Regions from separate parts of the Massilia sp. genome, predicted to be linked through region 2. Evidence: predicted binding sites of a transcription regulator. Region 2 holds the regulator's gene; each other region holds the start of a gene.
What was found. The regulator HrcA, encoded in region 2, represses chaperone genes, less so after heat shock. The targets are predictions, from matches to a motif close to TTAGCACTCNNNNNNNNNGAGTGCTAA.
Positions count from the first base shown of each region.

Region 1: groES (co-chaperone GroES) is a predicted target of HrcA. The motif match lies at 3,363-3,389, and genes of this name have one in related genera.
Region 3: rpoH (RNA polymerase sigma factor RpoH) is a predicted target of HrcA. The motif match lies at 4,146-4,172, and genes of this name have one in related genera.

Region 1 is NZ_JBKBOV010000026.1:20,158-26,730, forward strand. Features, by position in the region: gene ACK4S9_RS14620 (molybdopterin cofactor-binding domain-containing protein) at 1-854, shown strand, start outside; gene ACK4S9_RS14625 (sulfite exporter TauE/SafE family protein) at 957-1,763, opposite strand; gene ACK4S9_RS14630 (EVE domain-containing protein) at 1,763-2,233, opposite strand; RNA gene ssrS (6S RNA) at 2,297-2,477, opposite strand; gene ACK4S9_RS14640 (cell division protein ZapA) at 2,534-2,845, opposite strand; gene ACK4S9_RS14645 (hypothetical protein) at 2,842-3,102, opposite strand; gene groES (co-chaperone GroES) at 3,478-3,768, shown strand; gene groL (chaperonin GroEL) at 3,821-5,467, shown strand; gene ACK4S9_RS14660 (hypothetical protein) at 5,591-6,004, shown strand; gene ACK4S9_RS14665 (hypothetical protein) at 6,014-6,274, opposite strand; gene ACK4S9_RS14670 (LysR family transcriptional regulator) at 6,348-6,573, shown strand, end outside.
Region 2 is NZ_JBKBOV010000004.1:33,028-39,600, reverse strand. Features, by position in the region: gene leuS (leucine--tRNA ligase) at 1-1,336, opposite strand, end outside; gene ACK4S9_RS03565 (barstar family protein) at 1,620-1,946, opposite strand; gene dapB (4-hydroxy-tetrahydrodipicolinate reductase) at 1,949-2,761, opposite strand; gene ACK4S9_RS03555 (outer membrane protein assembly factor BamE) at 2,758-3,369, opposite strand; gene fur (ferric iron uptake transcriptional regulator) at 3,448-3,876, shown strand; gene hrcA (heat-inducible transcriptional repressor HrcA) at 3,983-4,999, opposite strand; gene ACK4S9_RS03540 (HAD family hydrolase) at 5,038-5,748, opposite strand; gene ACK4S9_RS03535 (hypothetical protein) at 5,993-6,573, shown strand, end outside.
Region 3 is NZ_JBKBOV010000001.1:99,000-105,572, reverse strand. Features, by position in the region: gene ACK4S9_RS00455 (hypothetical protein) at 1-3, opposite strand, end outside; gene ACK4S9_RS00450 (exopolysaccharide biosynthesis protein) at 212-847, opposite strand; gene ACK4S9_RS00445 (VOC family protein) at 985-1,464, opposite strand; gene yghU (glutathione-dependent disulfide-bond oxidoreductase) at 1,569-2,405, opposite strand; gene ACK4S9_RS00435 (GNAT family N-acetyltransferase) at 2,503-2,937, shown strand; gene rpoH (RNA polymerase sigma factor RpoH) at 3,132-4,022, opposite strand; gene ftsX (permease-like cell division protein FtsX) at 4,492-5,406, opposite strand; gene ACK4S9_RS00420 (cell division ATP-binding protein FtsE) at 5,403-6,065, opposite strand; gene ftsY (signal recognition particle-docking protein FtsY) at 6,090-6,573, opposite strand, start outside.

The DNA.
Region 1 (6,573 bases), on a different contig from region 2:
GCCAGCCGCACAACACCCGTCCCGGCAGGGCCGGCAACCTGCTGGCGGCCACCCTGCTGTCCAAGCCCTTCGCGCCGCCCGTGCCGAAAGCCATCCCGCAGCCCCAGGGCAGCGGCGACCGCAATGCCATCCCCTATTACGCGCTGCCGAACGCGCGCGTGACCCACCGCTTCCAGCCGGCCGGTCCTTTCCGCACCTCGGCGCTGCGCTCGCTGGGAGCCTACTGCAACGTGTTCGCGATCGAAAGCTTCATGGACGAACTGGCGCGCGCGGCCGGCGTCGATCCGGTGGCCTTCCGCCTGCGCCACCTGGCGGACCCGCGCGCGAGCGAGGTGGTGAAGCTGGCGGCGGCGAAGTTCGGCTGGGACGGCTACAAGAGAACGGCAAGGCGCGGGCGCGGCTTCGCCTTTGCGCGCTACAAGAACCTGGCGGCCTACTGCGCGGTCGCACTGGAAGTCGAGGTGGCGCTGGACACCGGCTTCGTGCGCATCGTGCGCGCGGACGCCGCCGTCGACTGCGGCGAAGTGGTGAGCCCGGACGGCGTGCGCAACCAGATCGAGGGCGGCATCATCCAATCAAGCAGCTGGACCCTGCTGGAGCAGGTGCGCTTCGACACCAAGCGGGTGCTGAGCCAGGACTGGGGCGGCTATCCGATCCTGCGCTTCAACGGGGTGCCGGACAAGGTGAACGTGCACCTGCTGGATCGTCCGGGCCAGCCCTTCCTGGGCACCGGCGAGGCGGCCCAGGGGCCGGCCGCGGCGGCGCTGGCCAATGCGGTGGCCGATGCCTGCGGCAGGCGCGTGCGCGATCTTCCGCTCGATCGCGAACGGATGCGGGCGTTGGCCGTACCGTAGGGTGGGCGGCTCTGCCGCCCACGCGGTCAACCAGCTACGAGATCATCGCGTACGGCTTTTCATCCGCTAACTATCACCGCGTGGGCGGGGAACCCGCCCACCCTACGGGTTGACGGCCTTCCAGAACATGTAGGCCGCAAGCAGATACAGGATCACCGCGAACACCTTCTGCAGCCGCCGCACCGGCATCTTGTGCGCGGTACGCGCACCGACCGGCGCCATCGTCACGCTGGCCAGCACGATGATGGCCAGCGCCGGCAGGTAGATGAAGCCGAGCGAATAGTCCGGCAGCCCCGCCTCGCCCCAGCCGAACCAGATGTTCGACAGCGTGCCGGAGAGCGCGATCGGAAAGCCCAGCGCCGCGCTGGTGGCCACCGCATTGTGGATGCGCACGCCGCACCAGGTCATGAAGGGCACCGACACGAAGCCGCCGCCGGCGCCGACGATGCCCGACAGGGTGCCGATCAGGCCACCGGCCGCGAACATGCCCGGCGCGCCCGGAAGCTCGCGCGCAGCGGCGGGCTTTTTACCGATCAGCATCTGGGTGGCCGAGAAGGCCACGAACACGCCGAAGAAGGCGGCCAGCACGGTGGCGTCCATCTGCTTGCCGATCCAGGGGCCGATCCAGGAGCCGAGCAGGATGCCCGGCGCCAGCAGCTTCACCACCGGCCACAGCACCGCGCCGTGCTGGTGGTGGGCGCGCACCGAGGACAGCGAGGTAAACAGGATGGTGGCGAGCGAGGTGGCGATCGCCATGTGGATGGTCAGCTCGGGATCGATGCCGCGCGCGGTGAAGATCATCGTGATGAAAGGCACCAGCACCATGCCGCCGCCGATGCCGAGCAGCCCGGCCGCGAAGCCGCCGAAGGTGCCCATCGCCAGCAGCGCCAGGATCAGGGTGAGGTCCATCAGCGCTTCCCTTCACGCACCAGCTTCACGATGGTGTTCCACTGCGCCGCCGTCACCGGCGACACCGACAGCCGGCTGCCCTTCTGCAGCAGCACCATGTCTTCCAACGCCGGGATGGTGCGCAGCTCGCTCAAGGAAAGGTAGCGCCCCGATTCCACCGCGCGCACGTCGACCGAGATCCAGCGCGGATTTTCCTGGGTGGCCTTGGGGTCGTGGTAGGGAGAGGATGCATCGAATTGCGAGGCATCCGGATACGGACCGCTCGCCACCTCGGCGATGCCGGCCACGCCGGGCACCGCGCAGCTGGAGTGGTAGAACAGGACGCCGTCGCCGGCCGACATGGCGTCGCGCATGAAGTTGCGCGCCTGGTAGTTGCGCACGCCGTACCACGACACGGTGTGCTCCGGCGCGGCCAGCACGTCGTCGAAACTGACTTCGTCCGGCTCAGATTTCATCAACCAATAGCGCATCGCATTCCCTTCAAAACCGCAAAAAAAAGCGGCTGCGTACCGAAGTGCGCAACCGCTCGTGTGTGTAGCCCCGCCTGTGTCGTTATTGCCGGCATCCCGAACCAAAAGGCTCAAGGTGGTCGCAGTCAGCTCAATTTCGGGTTCGTCAGACTAGTGACGCTCGCGCCCACCAAGCATGTCCCACAACCTATGCGAAAGAATGGTTCAAGGAATATATGACAAATCTCGAACACCGCAGGGTAGAGCGCAGTTTACTCCGTTGGCCGAGCATGTCAACCGAATCCGGATTCAATCCCGCATTCAGGACAGATTTTCCTGCGCCGACAGGGCCTGGTCGAGGACGCTGTGCATCGCCTCGAGCTTTTGCTTGACTTCCAGGATCGACATGTCGGACAGCGGGCCCTGGGGCGATTTGACCGACAGGAATTCGGCCGCCACGCTCAGCGCCGCCATCACGGCGATGCGGTCGGTGCCCCTGACCTTGCCCGAGTCGCGCAGCGCGCACATCTTGCCGTCCAGGTAGCTGACCGCTTCGCGCAGGGTGCGCTCTTCGCCTTCGCGGCAAGCCAGGCGGTAGGACTGGCCCATGATGGTGCAATCGAGATGGATCATTGGCTTGCCTCGTTCGGCTGGCCGGCGTCAGGGCCGGCATCGGATGCATCGTCCGCATCGCCTTCCGGCGCGGGCAACCGCGCAAGCAGCGCCTCGACGCGGCCTTGCGCCTCGATCAGCCGCTCCTTGAACGCGAGGTTCTCGGCGCTCAGCAGGTGGTTGGCCTGGCGCAGCAGGTAGTTCTCGGCACGCAGCGACTGGGTCAGCTGGGCGAGCCGGTCGATCTTGTCGGAGAGGTCTTGAAATTCGGAAATCATTCGACACTATAGGACTGAGATGGTTTTTCCGTCAACCGAATCGCGTCCCCCATCGAAGAGGGGAACGGGTCGGGCCGTGGCATGCAGCATCCGTGCGGCGTCCGGGCGCTATCCGGTGTACCCTGCCCGGCCATTGCTTCGGATGCCACCGCCGACAGTGTACAACCCATCTATTGGATTGTGTTTTCGCAAAAAAGTCGGTTCGGTCCCACACATTCCCGCTTGAAATGGGGTGTTATCGTCCCTATAATCACATGGTGTTAGCACTCGTCGGTCTAGAGTGCTAACAAACGGAAGCACCCATTTTCCCAGCCGCCGCCACCGTACGGCGGCTTTGAACAGCTAGTCAAACCACTGAAAAATAAGGAGTTTTGCATGAACCTTCGTCCTCTGCACGATCGCGTAATCGTGAAGCGTCTCGACCAGGAGACCAAGACTGCATCCGGCCTGATCATCCCCGATGCGGCCGCCGAGAAGCCGGACCAGGGCGAGATCCTGGCTGTCGGCAACGGCAAGGTGCAGGAGAATGGCCAGGTTCGTCCGCTGGAAGTGAAGGTCGGTGACCGCGTCCTGTTCGGCAAGTACTCGGGCCAGGCCGTCAAGGTCGATGGCCAGGAACTGCTGGTCATGCGCGAAGAAGACATCATGGCCGTCGTGGCCCTGTAATTCCGCATTCCTCCTGTAATACACATTCACGAATTCATTCGGAGAACAAGAAATGGCAGCTAAAGAAGTAATTTTCGGCGACGCAGCGCGCGCCAAGATGGTTGAAGGCGTCAACATCCTCGCCAACGCAGTCAAGGTCACCCTGGGCCCGAAAGGCCGCAACGTGGTGCTGGAGCGCTCGTTCGGCGCCCCGACCGTCACCAAGGACGGCGTCTCGGTCGCGAAAGAGATCGAACTGAAGGACAAGCTGCAGAACATGGGCGCGCAGATGGTCAAGGAAGTCGCGTCGAAGACCAGCGACAACGCCGGTGACGGCACCACCACCGCGACCGTGCTGGCGCAAGCCATCGTCCGCGAAGGCATGAAGTTCGTTGCCGCCGGCATGAACCCGATGGACCTGAAGCGCGGCATCGACAAGGCCGTCGCCGCCACCGTCGAAGAACTGAAGAAGATCGCCAAGCCGACCACCACCTCGAAAGAGATCGCACAAGTCGGCGCCATCTCGGCCAACTCGGAAACCTCGATCGGCGAGCGCATTGCCGAGGCAATGGAAAAAGTCGGCAAGGAAGGCGTCATCACCGTCGAAGACGGCAAGTCGCTGAACGACGAGCTGGACATCGTGGAAGGCATGCAGTTCGACCGCGGCTACCTGTCGCCGTACTTCATCAACAACCCGGACAAGCAGGTTGCCGTTCACGAGAACCCGTTCATCCTGCTGTGCGACAAGAAGATCTCGAACATCCGTGACCTGCTGCCGGTGCTGGAGCAAGTTGCGAAAGCCGGCCGTCCGCTGGTGATCGTCGCCGAAGACATCGAAGGCGAAGCGCTGGCGACCCTGGTGGTCAACAACATCCGTGGCATCCTGAAGACCGTCGCCGTCAAGGCGCCTGGCTTCGGCGACCGCCGCAAGGCCATGCTGGAAGACATCGCCATCCTGACCGGCGGCCAGGTGATCGCCGAAGAAGTCGGCCTGACCCTGGAAAAGGTCACCCTGCAGGAACTGGGCCAGGCCAAGCGCGTCGAAGTGGGCAAGGAAAACACCATCATCATCGACGGCGCCGGCGCCGCCGAAGCGATCGAAGCGCGCGTCAAGATGGTCCGCGTCCAGATCGAAGAAGCGACCTCGGACTACGACCGCGAAAAGCTGCAGGAGCGCGTGGCCAAGCTGGCCGGCGGCGTTGCCGTGATCCGCGTCGGTGCAGCCACCGAAGTCGAGATGAAAGAGAAGAAGGCACGCGTGGAAGACGCGCTGCACGCTACCCGCGCTGCCGTGGAAGAAGGCATCGTCCCGGGCGGCGGCGTGGCCCTGCTGCGCGCACGTTCGAACATCGACATCAAGGGCGACAACCCTGACCAGGACGCAGGCATCAAGATCGTCCTGCGCGCCATGGAAGAGCCGCTGCGCATGATCGTCCAGAACGCCGGCGACGAGCCGTCGGTCGTGGTCGCCGCAGTCATCGCCGGCACCGGCAACTACGGCTACAACGCCGCCAACGGCACCTACGGCGACATGGTCGAAATGGGCGTGCTGGATCCGGCCAAGGTCACCCGCTCGGCACTGCAGAACGCAGCGTCGATCGCCGGCCTGATGCTGACCACCGACTGCATGGTCTCGGAAGTCGTCGAAGACAAGCCGGCCGGCGGCATGGGCGGCATGGGCGGCATGGGTGGCATGGGCGGCATGGACGGCATGATGTAATCATCCGGCCCACCAGCCAGAAAGCCTGCAGGGTTCGCGCCTTGCAGGCTTTTTTACTTTGGCGGGGTCAGGTCTGACATTCGGACACGAGCTCTGCTGTTATCTTTTTTATCGGAGACAGGTATGGCGACCGTGGACGCTTTTGATCTCGAAAACGCGATGATCCTGGCGGACGATCCGGGCAGCGAGGCATGGGTGAGCCTGGAAACGGGTCAGGTCCATATTCGCTCGGACCTGGTCGGCGAGCTGGAGCCGCTTCCCGAAGATATCGGTGAAGAAGGCCATTACATCCCGGTGCCGGGCCAGCGCACGCTGGAGCTGGGCCGGACCCTGGTCATCGATTTTGTCCAGCGCCACATGCCCTCGGACGAAGACGAGGTCCGGCAACTATTCAGGCGCACGGGCGCCTATGGGCGCTTTTCCGCATTGGTGGACAAGCGCGGCCTGCGCGACCGGTGGCATGCATTCCGCGAGCAGCGCACGCTGGACGCGATGCGCGCATGGTGCGAGGACAATGGCTTGACCCTCGCCCCCTGAGCACATCGCTTAGCGCGCCGCGGCCGCCCGCGCTCTTGCCGGCGCCACCACGTCCGGGGCGGGACGGTGCAGGAAGAATGCGGCCAGCGCGAGCGCGCATTCAAGCAGCACGGCTGGCCAGCCCAAGGGCACCGGCATGCCTTGCGCGACCAGATCCGCAGCAAAGGCGGGCACGCCGAGCGCGGCCGCGGTCAGCATGGCGAGCGTGAGCGCGAGCGCACCGATCGACAGGCGCAGCAGCAGGACGAGTGAGCGGAGAGTGTGGTCCATGATGGCTTCCTTGCGAAGTGGGTTGAGGAGCTTCCACTGTATCGCTGCAAGAATGCCTATAAAATAGGCGCTCATGAAACCATCGTATGCAAAATTGCAATCGAAGCTCGGCCTTCAGGACCTGGAAACCATCCTGGCCCTGCACCGCGGCCGCACCCTGGCCGGCGCCGCCGAGCGGCTGAAGGTCGATGCGTCCACCGTGTTCCGCGCCATCAAGCGCATCGAGGCGGATGTCGGCGAGCTGCTGTTCGACCGCGGCCGGCAAGGCTATACGGCGACGGAACTCGGGCGCGTGCTGG
Region 2 (6,573 bases):
GGGTGCCCCAGTAGCGCTGGCGCGAGATGCCCCAGTCGCGCAGGCGGAAGGTCACCTTCTTGTCGCCCAGGCCCTGCGCGGCCAGGTCGCCCGCCACCGCGTTGACCGCGGCGATGTAGTCCAGCCCGTCGTACTTGCCCGAGTTGATGGTGCGGCCGGCTTCCTTGTCGCCGTACCACTCCTGCCAGCCGTCCAGCGAGAATTCCTGGCCTTCGACGGCGACGACCTGCTTGATCGGCAGGTCGTACTTCTTGGCGAAGCCGAAGTCGCGCTCGTCGTGGCCCGGCACACCCATCACGGCGCCGTCGCCGTAGGTCATCAGGACGTAGTTGCCGACCCAGACCGGCAACTGCTCGCCCGTCACCGGGTGGGTCACGGTCAGGCCGGTCGGCATGCCCTTTTTCTCCATCGTCGCCATGTCGGCTTCGATGACGGAACCCAGCTTGCACTCGGCGATGAAGGCCTGCAGTTCCGGGTTGTTTAGTGCTGCGTGCTGGGCCAGCGGGTGCTCGGCCGCCACGGCGCAGAAGGTCACGCCCATGATGGTGTCGGCGCGGGTGGTGAAGACGTACAGCTTGCCCTCGTTGATCAGCTCACCCGATTCGTCCTTGATCTGGTGCGGGAAGGCGAAGCGCACGCCGGTCGACTTGCCGATCCAGTTGGCCTGCATGATGCGCACGCGCTCCGGCCAGCCCGGCAGCTTGTTGTCGACGTAGTCCAGCAGCTCGTCCGCGTACTCGGTGATGCGCACGTAGTACATCGGGATCTCGCGCTTCTCGATCAGCGCGCCCGAGCGCCAGCCGCGGCCGTCCACCACCTGTTCGTTGGCCAGCACGGTCTGGTCCACCGGGTCCCAGTTCACGGTGCCGGTCTTCTGGTAGATGATGCCCTTCTCGAGCATCTTGAGGAACATCCACTGGTTCCACTTGTAGTATTCCGGCTTGCAGGCGGTCATCTCGCGCGACCAGTCGATGGCCAGGCCCATCGATTCCATCTGCTTCTTCATGTGCGCGATGTTCGAGTAGGTCCACTCGGCCGGCGGCACGTTGTTCGCCATCGCCGCGTTCTCGGCCGGCATGCCGAAGGCGTCCCAGCCCATCGGCATCAGGACGTTGTAGCCGTTCATCCGCAGGTAGCGGTACATCACGTCATTGATCGTATAGTTGCGCACGTGACCCATGTGCAGCTTGCCCGATGGGTAAGGCAGCATCGAGCAGGCGTAATATTTGCCTTTCGGGAAACGCGGGTCGTGTTCGACGGCTTTATAGGCGTCGATCGACTTCCAGTAGGCTTGGGCGGCCTGTTCTACTTCGGCTGGACTATATTTTTCTTGCATGATTTCTGCAGACGTAATGAGGGGTGGAACAGAACATTATACTGTTTCATTTTGCACTGCGGCGAAAGGTCGGGTTGTTGCCTCAACAGATCGACCGCCATTGTTTAAAGCACCACAAAACTAAAGACCGTCATTCCCGCGAGGGCGGGAATCCAAGTTCGCCGCACCGTGTTGGCCTAAGCATAAGCCACGGTAAGGCAAACAAAATTGGATTCCGGCCTTCGCCGGAATGACGGTCTCGGGGGTGCGGGCTGACGATCAGGGCAGCGTCAGCCCAGCATGATCAGCGCAGCACCAGCTCCAGCGCCGGCTTCTCGCCGTAATCCTCGTAGCGCTCGTTGATGCCGCCCACGCAGAAGGCGATCTCCTCCAGCAGTTCGGGCACGGCGGCCTTCATCCGGTCGGCTTCCAGGACGACGATCTCCAGCGCCTCATCCGGCTTGAGCCGGAACTTGGTCATGTTCTCTTCGTCGCGCAGGTAGCTCATGCAGTCGACCCAGGCGTCGATGCTGTCGGCGTAGGACTCCGGGAAGCCGAACGCGCGCCGGGACTCGCGATGGAAGGAAGCTTCGTCGACGATGGCGGCGCCGTTCAGTTCCGCGACTGCCATGGTCAAGCCTTCAGTCCCAGCACGTCCTGCATGTCGAACAGGCCGTTCGGCTTGCCCGCCAGGTAACGCGCGGAGCGCAGGGCGCCGTGGGCGTAGGTGACGCGGCTGCTCGACTTGTGGCTGATCTCGATGCGCTCCCCTGTGCCGAGGAACATCACCGTGTGGTCGCCCACCACGTCGCCGCCGCGCACGGTGGCGAAGCCGATGGTCGAGGGATCCCGCTCGCCGGTCACGCCTTCGCGGCCGTAGACCGCGCATTCCTTCAGGTCGCGCCCCAGCGCGCCGGCGATCACCTCGCCCATCCTGAGGGCGGTGCCGCTCGGCGCATCCACCTTGTGGCGGTGGTGCGCTTCGACGATCTCGATGTCGTAGCCTTCGTTGAAGCTTCTGGCCGCCATTTCCAGCAGCTTGAGGGTGACGTTGACGCCCACGCTCATGTTCGGGGCGAACACGATGCCGACCTTTTCGGACGCTAGCCGAATGGCGGCCTTGCCGGCATCGTCGAAGCCGGTGGTGCCGATCACCAGCTGCACGCCGTTGGCCGCGCAGAATTCCACGTGGCGCAGCGTGCCTTCGGGGCGGGTGAAGTCGATCAGCACGTCGGCGTTCTTCAGCGCCGCGGCCAGGTCGCACTGGATGATCACGCCGGTGAGCTGGCCGGCGAAGGCGCCGGCGTCCATGCCGATCGAGGGCGAACCCTGGACGTCGAGCGCGCCCGCCAGTTCGGCGTCCGGCGCTGCCTGGATGGCTTCGACCAGCATGCGGCCCATGCGGCCGCTGGCGCCGGCGACGGCGATTTTCAACGGGGCGCTCATGGCTGGATCACCGGCGCGCCGCCGACCTTGGGCGCTTCCATCGGGCGTGATTCGGACTTGGCCTTGGTGCTCACCTTGGACGGGCCGGCGATGCGGTCGATGTATTCGCGCTCGGTCGGCAGGTTGCCGCCTTCGAAGCGCTCGACCTTGTCGTCCTTGAAGAACACGGTGACGCGGCTGGTGGTCAGCTCGCCGTTGCCGCGCGCGAGGTAGAAGGGGTAGTCCCAGCGGTCCTGGTGGAAGACGTCCTGCAGCAGCGGGGTGCCGAGCAGGAAGCGCACCTGGTCGCGGGTCTGGCCGACCTTGAGCTGCTCCAGCATCTCCTGCGAGACGAAGTTACCTTGCTGGATGTCGGGACGGTAGGGCGAGAACACCCACATGAACTTCTGCAGCTTGGTGGCCTGGACGGTCTGGGCGCCGGCATTGGCGGCGTCCGCCGACTTCTGCGCGTCGACGGCGACAGCCGCCGGATCCGTGTTCACCGGCGGCGCGGGACGCGTCTGGTTGCGCCAGGAGGCGCAGCCGGACAGCATCAGGGTGCATGCGAGGCCGGCCGCGAGCGCTGCCCGGGCAGAATAGCGATGAATGACGGCTTGTTTGACGCGCATAGGTAACCTCAAAACGTTTGAGCGGGAGCTCCAAAACGCTATATCATAAAGCACTCCGCCAAACTACGAGCAACAAACATGAGTAACAACCCTACCGACCTGAAGGCCAGCGGCCTGAAGGCTACGCTGCCACGCCTGAAAATCCTGGAAATCTTCCAGAACAGCTCCGTTCGGCACCTGACGGCGGAAGATGTCTACAAAATCCTCCTTGCCGACAACATGGATGTGGGCCTGGCCACGGTGTACCGCGTGCTGACCCAGTTCGAACAGGCCGGCCTGCTGAACCGCAACCACTTCGAGACCGGCAAGGCCATCTACGAGCTCAACGCCGGTTCGCACCACGACCACCTCGTCTGCCTCGACTGCGGCCACGTGGAAGAATTCTTCGACGAAGAAATCGAAGCGCGCCAGCACAAGATCGCGGTCGAACGCGGCTTCAAGATCGCCGAGCACTCGCTCGCGATCTACGGCAATTGCGTCAAGCCGGCCTGCCCGCACCGCCACTGATTCAGGTAGGGGTGTAAAAAGCGGCCAGGGCAAGGCGCCGAGTCGAAGACAGTACGGGTAGTACGGCGAGACGAGGCAACGCAGCCATGGCCGCTTTTTTACACCCCTACGACTGGCTCAGGGCGTTCGACAGCAGCTTGGCCGTAATGTCCACGATCGGGATCACGCGCTCGTAGGCCATGCGCGTCGGCCCGATCACCCCCAGGGTGCCGACGATGCGCCCATTGACTTCGTAGGGCGCGGTCACCACGCTCATTTCGTCCATCGGCACCAGTTTCGACTCGCCGCCGATGAAGATCTGCACCCCGCCCGCCTTGCTCGACACCTCGAGCAGCTGCATCAGGCCGGTCTTCTGCTCGAACATCTCGAACATCTGGCGCAGTGAGCTCATGTTCGAGGACAAGTCCGATACCGACAGCAGGTTGCGCTCGCCCGCGATCACCATGTCGTCGCCCTCGGACATCGCCTCGCTGCCCGCCTCCACCGCCACCTGCATCAGCCGGCCCATGTCGTCGCGCAACTGGCGCAGTTCGCCGCTCAGGCGCGCGCGCACCTCATCGAAGGTCAGGCCCGCGTAGTTCTGGTTCAGGTAGTTGGCCGACTGCGTCAGCTGGCCCGGCGTGTAATCGACCTCGGTGTGCAAGAGGCGGTTCTGGACGTCGCCGCGCGGATCGACGATGACCAGCAGGATGCGCTTCTCGGACAGGCGCAGGAATTCGATCTGCTGGAACACCGACTCGCGCCGCGGGCTCTGCACCACGCCGGCGAACTGCGACAGCGAAGACAGCATCTGGGCCGCGTTGGCGATGATCTTCTGGGGCTGCTGGCTCGGGAAGCGCATATTCTGGGCGGCGGCGGCCTGCTCGTCGATGTGCTGCACGGTGAGCAGGGTGTCGACGAACAGCCGGTAGCCGCGCGGGGTCGGAATGCGGCCGGCCGAGGTGTGCGGACTGGCGACGTAGCCCATTTCCTCGAGGTCGGCCATGATGTTGCGGATCGTGGCCGGCGACAGGTCGAGGCCGGAAATCTTCGACAGCGCGCGCGAACCGACCGGCTGGCCGTCGGCGATGTAGCGCTCGACGAGGGCTTTGAGCAGGGTCTGGGCGCGGGGTTCGAGTTGCATGCTCTTATTATGCACGCGATAGCGGGCGGGGCGCCAGTTCAGGCGTGCTCGCGCTTGAGCCAGTCCAGCAGGCCGTCCAGGCTGCTCACCTCATGGTCTGGGCGGACCTGGCCGGGCAGGTCGTTGAGCTTGCCGATCCGGTTCATCCACACGGCGCGCAAGCCGGCGCGCTGGGCACCCTGGACGTCCAGCAACAGGTCGTCGCCCACGTACACCGCCTCCTGCGGCGCCACGCCCAGCAGATTGCACGCCTCCAGGAAGATGCGCGGGTCCGGCTTGGCGACGCCGAACGTGGGGGCGGCGACCGAGGCGTCGAAATGGCGCGCCAGGCCGATCGTCTGCAAATCGGCATTGCCATTGGTGACCGAGCCGATCCGCACCCTGCCCTTCAGGCGCAGCAGGCCCGGCAGCACGTCGTCATGGGGAATCACGGCATTGCGGGCGGCGAAGAATTCGGTCATCGCCAGTTCCACCTTGCTCGCATCCTCGCCGGCCTGCTCGAAGGCGGCGATCAGGCCGGCCCGGCGCAGGGCGCCCAGGTCGAGCTGGAATTCCGGCTGGCGCGCCAGCAGCTCGAGCCTGGCCTGGCGCAGCGTCTCGATGGTGAACTGCTGCGCCACCCGCGGCGCATGCTCGCGCAGCCAGGCGAACAGGATCTGCTCGGCCTCCAGGATCACCGGGGCGATCGGCCACAGGGTGTCGTCGAGGTCGAACAATACGGCTTTGGGCCAGGCGCGGCGCTGGATCATGGTGTGCTTGCTTGGAAGATGGATGCCTGGCCCAAGGATAGCGAGCACGCCCGTAGAAAGCAAACGGGCACTGTCCCGTGCTACCCACGGTTACAGCGTGATACAAAGGCAAACCGTCCAGCTGCTTGTTAAATGGACTAAAATGTTGGGCTAATATAATGTGGGCGTACGTCGTCCACCCGCGTGTCCACTGCTCACTTGCACACGCTTTGCACGTTCACCAGTCAGATTTTTTGGAGAAATTATGAAGAGTTCGTACCTGCGTGCCGGTGCTGCGCTGGCATGCGCGCTGGCGCTGTCCGCCTGCGGCGGTGGCGATGGGGACCGGGTTATCAGCGGTTCGTTTTCCGGCGTGACCAGGCCTGGCCTGGTCCTGCAGAACAATGGCGGCTCCGACCTGGTCATCAATCCGACCAACGACGGTTCCGGACGATTCTATTTCCCCGACATGGTGGAAACCGATTCCGACTACAACGTCACGGCCAAGAGTTTCCCGAGCAATGCCGAGACCTGCAAGGTTACCAACGGCAAAGGCAAGGTCGCGATCGACATCAACACCATCTATGTCGAGTGCACGATCCGCCAGCACGAGCTGAAGGGAACGGTGAATGGCCTGACCGGCAACAACCTGGTGCTGGTCAACGGTTCCGACCGCGTCGCGGTCCCCGCCGGCGCCACCTCCTTCACCATGGCCAAGGTCAACGAAGACGCGCCCTACGGCGTCGCCGTCCTGACCCAGCCCGACAACCAGACCTGCACCGTTGCCAACGGCAGCGGCACCGTGGGCCAGGCCGCCATCACCAACGTGACCGTGAACTGCGGCCC
Region 3 (6,573 bases), on a different contig from region 2:
CATGTGCTCCTCCATGCGAGCGAAGGATGCTAGCAGAGCTGCAAACGCACTTAAAGTAGTTTCTTAAGACTTTTTGCTAACCCGATGTTTTGGTGGCTAAACTGCAAAACTTGATTGTTTGGTATTGCGCACCCTTGCGACAGAAGTTAGCGCCGGCTCGCAATGCAAACGGGCCGGCTTGGCGCCGGCCCGTCTAAGGCAGAGCATGCGCTCAGCCGGCCATGCGCTGGAACAGCTCGCGTACCGCGAGGCCGCCGCCACCGATGAGCAGGGTGAAATACAGGATGGTGACGACGTTGCTGATGTGACCCAGCAGTACGCTGACGCCGTCGCGCTGCAGCAGGCCGACCGCCAGGAACAACAGGGCGACCGCCGGGAAGGTATTGCTGAAAGGAATTAGGCCGAAGGGCATCATCAGCAGCACCGCGCCCAGGATCAGGCCGGCGTTGTTGAGATGCTGGATCGGGCCGTTGGCCACCAGCCACTCGATACGGTTGGGCTTGCACACGCGCTCGATCCGGTACAGCCAGGGCAGCGCCTTGCGCAGCGCGGGGCGCAGTTTGCTGGTGGAGATGGTGCGGTGCTTCAGTTTCGCCGGCACCCAGAGTTCGCGCCCGAACAGGCGGCTGACGCCGATCAGGAGGATCGCGGCGCCGAACACGGTACTCACACCGGGAATCGACACCGGGATCAGGAACACGAGGGTGAGCAGGGCGGTCAGGATCAGCAGGCCCTCATTGCCGACCCGATAGATGAGTTCGCTTAAGGTGATGCCGCCGGGCGGCAGGGAGCGGACCATTCCGCGCAGCTTCTTGAAGATCGGTTCACCTTGCATGGCTTCTTTCATCGTGCTTCTCTTGGTTCTTGGATGGACGGCGGTACGCCGCCGTCAGGCAGCAAGGCGAGAGTATAGTGCAGGACTTCGTGCTTCCGCGGCTTGAATGGTAACAAGTGTGCGCAACCGACAGGCCATGCCGCCCCGGTTCAGCCGCGCCGTGCCGCTTCGATCGCCGCCACGTCGATCTTTCCCATCGTCATCATCGCCTCGAATACGCGTTTTGCCACGGCCGGATCGGGGTCGGCGATGCCTTCGCTGAGTACGCGCGGCGTGATCTGCCAGGACAGGCCCCACTTGTCCTTGCACCAGCCGCACGCGCTTTCCTGGCCGCCGTTGCCGACGATCGCATTCCAGAGACGGTCGGTTTCCTGCTGGTCCTCGGTTGCGATCTGGAAAGAGAATGCTTCGGTGTGCGAAAAGGCGGGGCCGCCGTTCAGGCCGATGCAGGGAATCCCGGCCACGGTGAAGGCAACGGTCAGCACGTCGCCCTGCTTGCCGGCTGGATAATCACTCGGTGCGCGGAAGACCTCGCCCAGCGCGCTGTCGGGGAAGGTCGCCGCATAGAATTGCGCCGCTTCCAGCGCCGTCCCGTTGAACCAGAGGCAAATCGTGTTCTTGCTGACCATGGCATGTCTCCCATCGTTGGCACATCGTTCGGAATGTCGTCGCGCGCCAGCATAACGCAATCGCGCGCGCCTTCCTCGCTTGCCAGGGACTCCCTTATCGAAGATCAGTCCAGGTCCGACGCGTCGTGCCGCTCGGGAACCTGTTCGCCGGGATTGCCGCGCACGCGGTTGACCTTGCGGCCGCGCACGACGGCCGGGCGCGCCGCGATCTCGTCGGCCCAGCGGCGCACGTGCCGGTACTCGTGCACCGAGAGGAATTCGCCGGCGTCGTACAGCTCGCCGCGCACCATGCCGCCGTACCAGGGCCAGATCGCCATGTCGGCGATGGTGTACTCGTTGCCGGCCACATACTGTTGCTCGGCCAGTTGGCGTTCGAGCACGTCGAGCTGGCGCTTGGTTTCCATCGCATAGCGGTCGATCGGATACTGCAGTTTTTCCGGCGCGTAGGCATAGAAGTGGCCGAAGCCGCCGCCCACGAAGGGCGCCGAACCCATCTGCCAGAACAGCCAGTTCATGGTCTCGGCGCGCGCCGCGCCGCTGGCCGGTAGAAAGGCGCCGAATTTCTCGGCCAGGTAGACCAGGATCGAGCCGGACTCGAACACGCGCACCGGTTCTTTTCCGCTGCGGTCGAGCAGGGCCGGGATCTTGGAATTCGGGTTGATCTCGACGAAGCCGCTCGAGAACTGGGCGCCTTCGTTGATCTTGATGAGCCAGGCGTCGTACTCGGCGCCGGCGTGGCCGAGGGCCAGCAGCTCTTCCAGCATGATGGTCACCTTGACGCCGTTGGGCGTGGCCAGCGAGTACAGCTGCAGCGGGTGCTTGCCGACCGGAAGCGCGGCCTCGTGGGTCGGGCCGGCGACCGGACGGTTGATGTTGGCGAAGGTGCCGCCGCTGGAGGCGGGCGGGGTCCAGACTGTGGGCGGGACATACTGGTCGGTCATCGGGAACTCCATTGGTATCTGGTGAAAACGCATTCTAGCTGGCGGCCCGGGCGGCAGGTATACTCGACGCCACCACAGGAACCGGCTTGGAAAGGAGATGGCAGCGGTGATCCGGCAGATGGACAAGGATGACATGGACCAGGTGCTGGACATCTGGCTGCGCGCATCGATCGAGGCGCATGCTTTCATCGGCGAACAATTCTGGCGCGCGCGGCTGGGCGACATGCGCAGCGTGTACCTGCCCGCCGCCACCTCCTGCGTGTTCGAGCGCGAGGGTGCGCCGGCCGGCTTCTACAGTGTGTACGGCGACGCCCTGGCCGCGCTGTTCGTGCATCCGGACATCCAGGGCGCGGGCATCGGAAGCCTGCTCCTCGCGCATGCCAAGACCGGCCGCCACCGGCTCGACCTCACCGTGTACTCGGCCAACCACGCCGCGCGCCGCTTCTATGAAAGGCATGGCTTCGTCGCGTTCGACGAACGGCCGGATGCGCACACGGGGCATCCGGAAATCCTGATGCGCTGGCTGGCCTAGCCGGCCCTGCAAAGAGGCCGAATGCAAAGCTGTAAAACGGGGGGCATAAAACGGGGACAGGTCTGACATTTGGACACGAGCTCGAGCGTACTTCCTTACTGTATTGCTCAGTCCGTGTCCGAATGTCAGACCTGACCCCGACTTGAAAAAAGAAAACCCCGCCGGGGCGGGGTTTTGGTTGGGGCGGGCAGGACTCAGATGTAAGCCGCCAGCGCGCCTTTCATCTTCTTCAGCGCAGCCGATTCGATCTGGCGGATACGTTCGGCCGACACGCCGAACTCTTCGGCCAGCGTGTGCAGCGTGGCGCCAGAACCGTCGTCGTTGGCCAGCCAGCGCGCTTCGACGATGCGGCGCGAACGCGGGTCCAGCTTCGACAGGGCGGTTTCCAGGCCTTCCGACTGCAGGCGGTCGTGTTGCTCGGCCTCCAGCACGCGGGTCGGCTCCTGCTGCTCCGACGACAGGTAGGCGATCGGGGCGAACTTGTCGTCTTCGTCGTCGGTCGGCGATTCGAGGGCGATGTCGCGGCCCGACAGGCGGGTTTCCATCTCGATCACTTCTTCGCGCTTGACGTCGAGCATCTTCGCCAGCTCGTCGACCTGGCTCGGGGTCATGGTGTCCAGGCCCTGCTTGTTGCTGCGCAGGTTGAAGAACAGCTTGCGTTGGGCCTTGGTCGTCGCGACTTTCACCAGGCGCCAGTTCTTCAGGATGTATTCGTGCATCTCGGCCTTGATCCAGTGCATCGCGTACGAGACGAGACGCACGCCCTGGTTCGGGTCGAAGCGCTTGACGGCCTTCATCAGGCCGATATTGCCTTCCTGGATCAGGTCGGCGTGCGGCAGGCCGTAGCCGAGGTAGCCACGTGCGATGGACACCACCAGGCGCAGGTGGGAGAGCACCAGCTTTTGCGCCGCGTCCAGATCATTCTTTTCCCGCAGCGACTTTGCCAGCGACACCTCTTCCTCGTGGGTGAGCATCGGCAGGCGGTTGACGGCCGAAATGTAGGCGTCGATATTGCCCAGATTGCCGGTGAAACCCAGTCCCAGAGCACGACTGCTGGCCGGAACCAATGCGGATTGTGCGGACATTTTCAATTTCCTCGTAGTAGACTTACTGCATCCCAATGTGCCACGGGCCCATGCCGCGTAACACCAGCGTTACTGCTTGTTACTTGGATGCCTTCCTTGATTTCGCTGTATTCGAGACATATATTAGCACTCTCCATGTGTGAGTGCTAGGCAGGCCATCGATTTATCGAAATCGATTAAGTTTGGCTAAAGTATTGCCCTTGGGAATCAAAATCGCGCCGTTTCAACTGTAGAGCAGGCGACCTGAATTCTGTTGATTCAGCTCAAAAGTGAGCAAAATACTGCTGGAAAACGTGTTAGAGACAGGTTAAAGGCCCGGGAAGCGGCCATCTGTTGGATGGCGCACATTCGTCAAATCCGTCCTGTAGGAATAGCGCTCGTGTCGACGTAGGGTGGGACGGCCAAGCCGTCTCGAGAGACCGGCAAGGCTGGACGCGCGCCGGTCCGGCAGGCGCGTCCAGGTCCCCGTTTAGCGGACGCGCGCCAGGTGGCGCTGCACCGACAGCATGGCGCCGATCAAGCCGAGGCCCGCGCTGATCCCCAGCACCCCGGCGCTCTCCAGCGCGCCGAGCGGCAGCAGCTGGAATTCCGAGCCATACAAGCGTGCAAAATTCGCAATCGCGCCGTTCAGCGGATGCAGGGCCAGCGCCACCGCGCCGAGCGCCACCGCGCCCGCGCACAGGCCGAGCAGGGCGCCGGTGTAATAGAAGGGGCGGTGGATGAAGTTGTCCGTGGCGCCCAGCAGCTTCGACACGGTGATTTCTTCTTTCTGGGTCAGCACCTGCAGGCGGATGGTGTTGAACACCACCGCAATGACGACGATGCCGAGCGTGATCGCCAGCAGCAGCAGGGCCAGGCGCAGGATCGCCAGCATGGCGGCCAGGCGCTTGACCCAGGCCGAATCGACCTGCACCACGTCCACGCCGGGCAAGGCGCGCAATTGTTCGGTGATCGCGTCGACCTGGCTTGCTGCGCTGCTGCCGTCCAGGCGCATCTTGAAGCTGTCCGGCAGCGGATTTTCGCCCAGCGTGTCGATCACGTCGCCCAGGCCGCTGCCGGCCTTCATCGCGGCCAGCGCTTGCTCGCGTGGAACGAAGTCGATGTCGGCCTTGCCGCCGCCGGCCGCGATCGCCCTGATGCGCGGCTGCAGGGCGGCCACTTCCTCGCGCGTCGCCTCGAGCTTCATGAAAACGCTGATCTCGGGGTCGACCGAGAGCTGCTCGGACAGCGGACGCACGTTGTCGAGCAGGGTGATGCCGGTGAACGGCAGCATCAGCGCGAAGGCGACGACCAGCACGTTGAACAGGAAGCTGCCCGGTCCCTTGCGCACGGTGGACAGGGCCGCGCCGAGGGCGAAGCGGTGCTGGCGTACCCAGGGGCTCATGCGGACTCTCCCACCAGTTGGCCATGTTCGAGACGGATCACGCGCGCCGCCGCGCTGTCGAGCACCTGCTCGTCGTGAGTCGAGATCACGCAGGTCACGCCGACGGCGTTGAAGGCGCGCAGCGCATCGAGCACCTTGTCGGCGGCCACGCGGTCGAGGTTGGCGGTCGGCTCGTCCGCCAGGATGATCTGCGGCCGGTTGACGATGGCGCGCGCCACCGCCACGCGCTGCTGTTCGCCGCCGGACAGGGCCAGGGGCATCGCCTTGGCGCGCTCCAGCAGGCCCACCTTGTCGAGGGCGGCCCTGGCGCGCTGCTCGGCCTGGGCCCTGGGGGCGCCGGTGACGAGCAGGGGCAGCATCACGTTGGCGAGGATGTTGCGGTCGTTGAGCAGGCGCTGTTGCTGGAAGATCAGGCCCAGGTTACGGCGCAGGAAAGGAATGCCGGCCTTCTGGATGCGGCCGATGTCCTGGCCGTTGACGGTGACCACGCCGCTGCTGGGCCGCTCGACGGCGGCCACCATTTTCATGAGGGTCGACTTGCCGGCGCCGGACGGGCCGGCCAGGTAGACCAGTTCGCCCTTGCCGATGTTGAGGGAGACGTCGCGCAGCGCGTAGGCATCCCGGGAGTATTGTTTGGAGACGGACTGGAATTCGATCATCGGGCGGCGTTCCTCGTTCTTCCCTTAGCCCAGCAGCGCTTCGACGAATTCTTCGGCCTTGAACGGCTGCAGGTCGTCCAGTTTTTCGCCCACGCCGATGAAGTACACCGGCACCGGGCGGGTCCGCGCGATCGCGGCCAGCACGCCGCCCTTGGCGGTGCCGTCCAGCTTGGTGATCACCAGGCCGGTCAGCTGCAACGCATCGTCGAAAGCCTTCACCTGGGCCAGCGCGTTCTGGCCGGTGTTGCCGTCGATGACCAGGAGGGTCTCGTGCGGGGCGCCTTCCATGCCCTTGCCGATCACGCGCTTGATCTTCTTGAGTTCTTCCATCAGGTGCAGCTGGGTCGGCAGGCGGCCGGCGGTGTCGACCATGACGACGTCGGTGCCGCGCGCCTTGCCCGACTGGACCGCGTCAAAGGCGACCGCGGCCGGATCGCCCGAGGCCTGCGAGATCACGGTGACGTTGTTGCGCTGGCCCCAGACCATCAGCTGCTCGCGCGCGGCGGCG